Regions from separate parts of the Streptomyces gamaensis genome, predicted to be linked through region 2. Evidence: riboswitches for the same ligand, from Rfam matches in the RefSeq annotation. Region 2 holds a riboswitch; each other region holds the start of a gene.
What was found. Region 2 has a riboswitch for cobalamin ahead of cobN (cobaltochelatase subunit CobN). Riboswitches for the same ligand answer to the same signal wherever they lie in the genome.
Positions count from the first base shown of each region.

Region 1: another riboswitch for cobalamin. It lies ahead of metE (5-methyltetrahydropteroyltriglutamate--homocysteine S-methyltransferase); the one in region 2 lies ahead of cobN (cobaltochelatase subunit CobN).
Region 3: another riboswitch for cobalamin. It lies ahead of ACFP1Z_RS00935 (ribonucleoside-diphosphate reductase subunit alpha); the one in region 2 lies ahead of cobN (cobaltochelatase subunit CobN).

Region 1 covers NZ_JBHSPB010000016.1:19,308-21,561, forward strand. The annotation lists gene metE (5-methyltetrahydropteroyltriglutamate--homocysteine S-methyltransferase) at 1-927, opposite strand, end outside; cobalamin riboswitch at 970-1,191, opposite strand; gene ACFP1Z_RS23785 (helical backbone metal receptor) at 1,228-1,968, shown strand; gene ACFP1Z_RS23790 (TDT family transporter) at 1,895-2,254, opposite strand, start outside.
Region 2 covers NZ_JBHSPB010000008.1:55,994-58,247, forward strand. The annotation lists gene ACFP1Z_RS14930 (cobalamin biosynthesis protein CobG) at 1-621, opposite strand, end outside; adenosylcobalamin (AdoCbl) riboswitch at 988-1,070, shown strand; gene cobN (cobaltochelatase subunit CobN) at 1,187-2,254, shown strand, end outside.
Region 3 covers NZ_JBHSPB010000001.1:219,319-221,572, reverse strand. The annotation lists gene ACFP1Z_RS00935 (ribonucleoside-diphosphate reductase subunit alpha) at 1-1,055, opposite strand, end outside; cobalamin riboswitch at 1,231-1,355, opposite strand; gene ACFP1Z_RS00930 (PhzF family phenazine biosynthesis protein) at 1,505-2,170, shown strand.

The sequences.
Region 1 (2,254 bases), on a different contig from region 2:
CACGTTGCGGCCGTCGACGACGCCCGCGACCAGCCGCTTGCCGGGCAGCCCGCCGAGCCGGGCCAGGGCGCCGAGGTTACCGGCGGCCGGACCGGTGAAGTCCACCGCCAGTCCCTCGACGGCGGACCCGGCGAGCACCGGCAGGGCCTCGCCGAGCTCGTCGAAGTAGGAGGCGACCAGCAGCCTGGGCCGGTCCTCGACGGCGCACAGGTCCCGGTAGGCGCGGGCGACGGCGTTCAGCACGGCGGGCGGCTGGTCCTGGACGAGGGCGGGCTCGTCGAGCTGCACCCACGCAGCGCCCGCGGCCCGCAGGTCCGCGAGCAGCGACGCGTACACCGGCAGCAGCCGGTCCAGCAGCGTCAGCGGCTCGAAGCCGGCGGCCACCCCCGGGGCGGGCTTGGCCAGCAGCAGGAAACTGACCGGGCCGAGCAGGACGGGCCGGGCGGAGTATCCGGCCTCGCGGGCCTCGGTGAACTCGCCGACCTGCTTGCGGGAGTCGGGCGTGAAGACCGTGTCCGGGCCCAACTCGGGAACCAGATAGTGGTAGTTGGTGTCGAACCACTTCGTCATCTCCAGCGGCGGCACGTCCTTGGTGCCGCGCGCCATGGCGAAGTAGACGTCCAGATCGGTGTGCGTGTCCGTCCGTGCCGCCGCCCGGTGCCGGGCCGGGATCGCGCCGACGGCCCAGGTGGCGTCCAGGACGTGGTCGTAGAGCGAGAAGTCCCCGGTGGGGATCTCCGCGATGCCGCGGGCCCGCAGCTCCTCACGGGCGGCGGCACGCAACCGGGCCGCCTCGGCCAGCAGTTGATCCTGGGTGATCCGGCCCTTCCAGTAGCTCTCGACGGCCTTCTTCAGCTCCCGGTCGGGGCCCTGCCGGGGGTAGCCGTGCAGCGTCGGGCGGACACGCGCAGTACGCGTTGCGTTCACGGAACTCTCCTTCGCGAGTTCGTGCGGAACCGCACCCCGCTTTCCAGTGTGCGGGCAGTGGCAGGTCTTCGGACTCGCGGGCGCACCCGGCCGAAGGGCCGGGCACCTACTGGCCGTCGCTTCCCGGACGCCACGGGCGTCCAGTGCGTATGACGGCGGTCGTTCCCGCTCACCGCTGCGGGGCAGTTCCGGACTCGCACCGGATTCCCTCTTACGACGCTCCCGCCTGGCGGACGGGGCGAACCAGCTGCACCGCGCAGTCTAGCCACAGGAGTTGCGCGCGCGGCATACTCTGTGATCATGGCCATGCGCACCGCTGTCCGCCGGGTCGTCTCGCTCGTGCCCTCGCTCACCGAGGCGGTGGCCGCGAGCGCCCCCGGACTGCTGGTGGGCGTCACCGACTGGTGCACGCGTCCGCCGGGCCTCGACGCGGTCCGGATCGGCGGCACCAAGAACCCCGACACCGCCCGGATCGCCGCCCTCGCCCCCGACCTCGTCGTCGCCAACGAGGAGGAGAACCGGCCCGCCGACCTGGCCGCGCTGCGGGCCGCCGGGCTGCGGGTGCTCGTCACCGAAGTCCGCTCCCTGGAGCAGGCGTTCACCGAGCTGGAGCGGGTCCTGGTGGCCGGCTGCGGACTGGAGCGGCCCGGCTGGCTGGCCGAGGCGCGCGAGGCGTGGCGGGACGTACGGGCCGGGGAGCCGTCCGTACGGGCCGTGGTGCCCGTGTGGCGCCGGCCCTGGATGGTGCTCGGCCGGGACACCTTCGCCGGCGACCTGCTGGCCCGGCTGGGCGTGGCCAACGCCTGGGCCGGGCACGCCGAACGCTATCCCCGCATCGGCATCGACGAGCTCAACGCGTGCGGAGCGGGGCTCGTCGTCCTGCCCGACGAGCCCTACCGCTTCACCGCCGACGACGGCCCCGAGGCCTTCCCCGGACTGCCCTGCGCGCTCGTCAGCGGACGTCATCTCACCTGGTACGGGCCGTCGTTGACGCGGGCACCGCGGGTGCTGGGCGCGGCGCTGCGAGCAGCCTGCCGCTGACCAGACCGAGCAGCGTACGGGTCGCGGCCGTCGCCCACGCGGCGACGAGCACGAGGTACAGGGCCACCGCGAGCCAGGTGAACGCGGTGAGACCGGTGTGCCGGGCGAGGCCGGCGGCGCCGGTGACGCACGTACCGATGGGGAAGGTGAACCCCCACCACGTCATCGCGAAGCCCATGCCCTGCCGCAGCGCCCGCACCACCATCGCCGTCGCCAGCGCCAGCCACAGCAGCGCGAAACCGGTCACCGGGGTGCCGTACAGGACGGCGAAGGGGGCCGCGGCCTG
Region 2 (2,254 bases):
GGCGGCCAGGCGCAGGCACGGGCCGGTGGCCGCGTAGCAGAGCAGTGCACTGCCGTTCGCTTCTGCGATCAATGTCACATCGGGGGCGAGGGCTGTGATGTCGCCCCGGCCGTCGTCCAGGCCGAACAGGAAACGGCCGGACAGCTGCGAGAGATCCGGCAGACCGGACAAGTCGGCCGTACGGGTGGGTGGTTCGGGGTCCGCTCCGCACAGCAGCCGGTCCAGTTCCCGGGTCCACGCCTGTACGTCCGCCGTCGGCCGGCGGTCGTCCAGCCCGCACAGGGGGGAGGCCGCCACGTTGCGCACCCGGTCGTGCCGGTCCGAGGGCAGCAGCCCCGCCGCACGCAGCCGCGCGCCCAACTCCGCGCCGCAGTCCGGGGCCAGGCCGCGCAGCTGGACGTTGCCGCGCGAGGTGAGGTCGAGGTTCCCGTCGCCCAGTTCGTGCGCGAGACCGGCCAGTGACTCCGCCTGACGGGCTGTCAGGAGTCCGCCGGGCAGCCGGATCCGGGCGAGCGCGCCGTCGTCCGCGCCGTGCAGCCGCAGCGCGCCGGGACAGGCGTCACCGCGGTCACGGCCGACCGGATTCTCGCGGTCCGAGGGGGAAGGGCTGGTGACGGGCATGGCGGCGAGCATACCCACGCCCGTACGCCGGGGGCGGGCCGGTTGCGGAAGCACACGGTCCGCCGGCGGCGGTCCCCGGGCTGCGGGACCGGAGCCGCAGGCATCCGACGGGCTGCGGGCTGCAGTGCCCGGCGCGCGCGAGGCACCGACGCGGCCCGCAGCCGTGCGCCAGCGTCGTGGCCCGGCTTCCGCCGGAAGGCGCCCCGCGCCATGGCGCGGGATGCAAGACCGGGGGCGCTCCCCGCAGCATCGTGCGCTGTCCGCGCACGCGAGTTCCGCAGCGGCCCCCGCTGGTCAACGCGGCGCCGGTCGCTACTATGGCCCCGGCGGAGCCGACGGCCCGCCAGACGCCAGCGACGGCGCCAGGGGAGGAAGTCCGGTGCGAATCCGGCACGGTCCCGCCACTGTGAGCGCGGCAGCAGCTTCTGCCGCGTGAGTCAGGAACTCCCGCCGTCCTCCAACCGCCCGGGGCGCGGACCCCGAGGAAGGCCTGCCGCAGCATGCGCACGCGCACATCCGCCTCCCGCGCACCCCGGGCGACCCTCGATGCCCTGGGGAGCGCCGCGTGATCCTTCTCCTGTCGACCTCCGACACCGACCTGCTCAGCGCCCGCGCGGCCGGCGGACCGGTCCCGTACCGGCTCGCCAACCCCGCCCGGCTCGGCCTCGACGCCCTGCCCGGGCTGCTGGAGGGCACCGACCTCGTCGTCGTCCGGCTCCTCGGCGGCGTCCGCGCCTGGCAGGAGGGGCTCGACCAACTGCTCGCCGGCGACCGCCCGGTGGTCGTCCTCACCGGCGAACAGGCTCCCGACGCCCAGCTGATGGAGCACTCCACCGTGCCCATCGGCATCGCCGCCGAGGCCCACGCCTACCTCGCCCACGGCGGGCCCGCCAACCTCGAACAGCTCGCCCGCTTCCTCTCCGACACCGTGCTGCTCACCGGCCACGGCTTCGAGCCGCCCGCCGCCGCCCCCGCCTGGGGCGCACTGGAGCGCACCCCCGCGCCCGGCGCCACCGGCCCGCTCGTGGCCGTGCTCTACTACCGCGCGCACCACATGAGCGGCAACACCGCCTTCGTCGACGCCCTGTGCACGGCGATCGAGCAGGCCGGCGGCCGCGCCCTGCCGCTGTACGTCGCCTCCCTGCGCGCCCCCGAACCCGCGCTCGTCGAGGAACTGCGCGCCGCCGACGCCATCGTCACCACCGTGCTCGCCGCCGGCGGCACCAAGCCCGCGCAGGCATCCGCCGGCGGCGACGACGAGTCCTGGGACGCGGGTGCCCTCGCCGCCCTCGACGTGCCCGTCCTGCAGGCCCTGTGCCTGACCGGGCCGCGCAGCGCCTGGGAGGAGAACGACGAGGGACTCTCCCCGCTGGACGCCGCGACCCAGGTCGCCGTGCCCGAGTTCGACGGCCGCATCATCACCGTCCCGTTCTCCTTCAAGGAGGTCGACGAGGACGGCCTGCCGGCCTACGTCGCCGACCCCGAGCGCGCCGCCCGCGTCGCCGGCATCGCCGTCCGCCACGCCCGGCTGCGGCACATCGCCCCCGCCGACAAGCGGCTCGCGCTCGTGCTGTCCGCCTACCCCACCAAGCACTCCCGCATCGGCAACGCCGTCGGCCTCGACACCCCCGCC
Region 3 (2,254 bases), on a different contig from region 2:
CGGCGCATGAACTCGTCCGGGATCCAGTGCGCGATGTTGAGGTTGTGGGTGCGGCGGGCCTCCTCACCGGTGTTGTCCCGCAGCTCCAGGAACTCCTCGATGTCCGCGTGCCAGGTCTCCAGGTACACGCAGGCCGCGCCCTTGCGGCGGCCGCCCTGGTTGACGGCGGCGACCGAGGCGTCGAGGGTGCGCAGGAACGGCACGATGCCGTTGGAGTGCCCGTTGGTGCCGCGGATCAGCGAACCCCGGGAGCGGATCCGGCTGTAGGACAGGCCGATGCCGCCCGCGTGCTTCGACAGCCGCGCCACCTGGTGGTAGCGGTCGTAGATCGAGTCCAGCTCGTCCAGCGGCGAGTCCAGCAGATAGCAGGAGGACATCTGCGGGTGGCGCGTGCCGGAGTTGAACAGCGTGGGGGAGGACGGCAGGTAGGACAGCGAGCTCGTGAGCCCGTACAGCCGCGCCACGTCCTCCAGCGCCCGCTCCGAGTGGTCCTCGGCCAGACCGCAGGCCACGCGCAGCAGGAAGTGCTGCGGGGTCTCGATCACGTCGCGGGTCAGGGGGTGCCGCAGCAGATAGCGGGAGTGCAGGGTGCGCAGCCCGAAGTAGCCGAAGCGGTCGTCCGCGCCCTGGGCGAGCGCCTCCTGCACGAGCGCGTCCAGGCGGGCCGCGTGGGTACGGACGAACTCGGCCGTGCCGTCGGCGATCAGGCCCTCGCGGTGGCCCACCGCGACCGAGGCCGAGAACGAGACGGCGCCCTGCCCGGCCGCCTCCTCGGCGATGGCGAGGGTGAGCAGCCGCGCGGCGAGCCGCGAGTACTGCGGCTCCTCGGCGATCAGCCCGGCGGCCGCCTCGATGGCCAGGGCCCGCAGCCCGGCCTCGTCCGAGCCCGGGTGACGGCCGCGCAGCGCGGCGGCGGCGACCTTGCCCGGGTCGGTGGCGGGCAGATCGGCGGTGAGTTCGGTCAGGGTGCGCAGCAGCGCGGTCCCGGGACCGTCGTTCGCTTCCGCGGTAGCTGAGACCGGACCTGCAGCCGGATCGGCGGGCGCGATGGTCACTGGAGGCTCTCCTCGCTCGGCAAGTGGCCGGGCGGGCGGTGCGCGGCGGTCGCACACGCGCATGCGCCCCGTACGGTCCCTTACGGACGTACGTGAGCATGCGCGCAGGCGCCCGTCGGCCCAACCCGCGAGGCCCGGACGTGTTCCTCACCCGCCGGCCGGGCCGGGCGGGCTCGGGACGGGCGCGCTGCCGGCAGGTCCTCGGACTGCAGGTGCACCGCAAATGAGTACACATTCACCGTTGCGGGACAGTTCCGGATTTCCACCGGATTCCCCTGCGTCGACAGCGAGGAAGAGCATACATCTAGTGCCGTGCCTCGCACGCGCCCCCCACATCTAGTGCCGGGAACGTGTTGGTGCGCCCACAGGCGGTGTGCTTGCGGCCCTTTGCGGGGGCCCGGGACGGGGCCGCGCGGAGCGGGCGCGGGGCCCTGTGGTTCCCTCACTCCATGGGCGAAGCACAGGTGTTGCGCGTGTTCACGGGCCCCGACGGCACGGGCGGGAATCCGCTCGGCGTCGTCCGCGACGGCGCGGCCGTACCGGACGCGGACGCACGGCAGCGGCTGGCCGCGCGGCTGGGCTTCAGCGAGACAGTGTTCATCGACGACCCGGACCGGGGCAAAGTTGACATCCGGACCCCGAGCACTCGACTGCCCTTCGCGGGCCACCCGCTGGTGGGTGCGGCGTGGTTGCTGCGGCGGTACGGCCACGGGGCCGGCACCCTGCGGCCGCCGGCGGGGGAGGTGCCCGTCCGCTTCACGGCCGACGGCGACGTGTGGATCCGCTGCCGCGCGCGGTGGGCGACGGGCCGCGTGATGCGGCAGTACCCCTCCCCGGCCGAGGTCGACGCCCTGCCCGCCCCGCCTCCGGGCGAGGGCTGGCTCTACGCGTGGGCGTGGCAGGACGAGGCGGCGGGCGCGGTCCGCGCCAGAGGCTTCCCGAGGCGCGGCGACGGCGTCACCGAGGACGAGGCGACCGGTGCCGCGGCCGTCACCCTCACCGCCGGACTGCGGCGCGGACTGGACATCCGTCAGGGGGCGGGCTCACGGCTGCGGACGCGGTACGCGGAGGACGGGTGGGTGGAGCTGGGCGGCACGGTCGCGCTGGAGCGGTGACGGGCGTTGCCCGCAGGGGAGTTGACGGGGGCGGCCGGGCGCGGCCGGGCCGGTTCCGGCGCCCGCGGGCGCCGGCGGCGACCG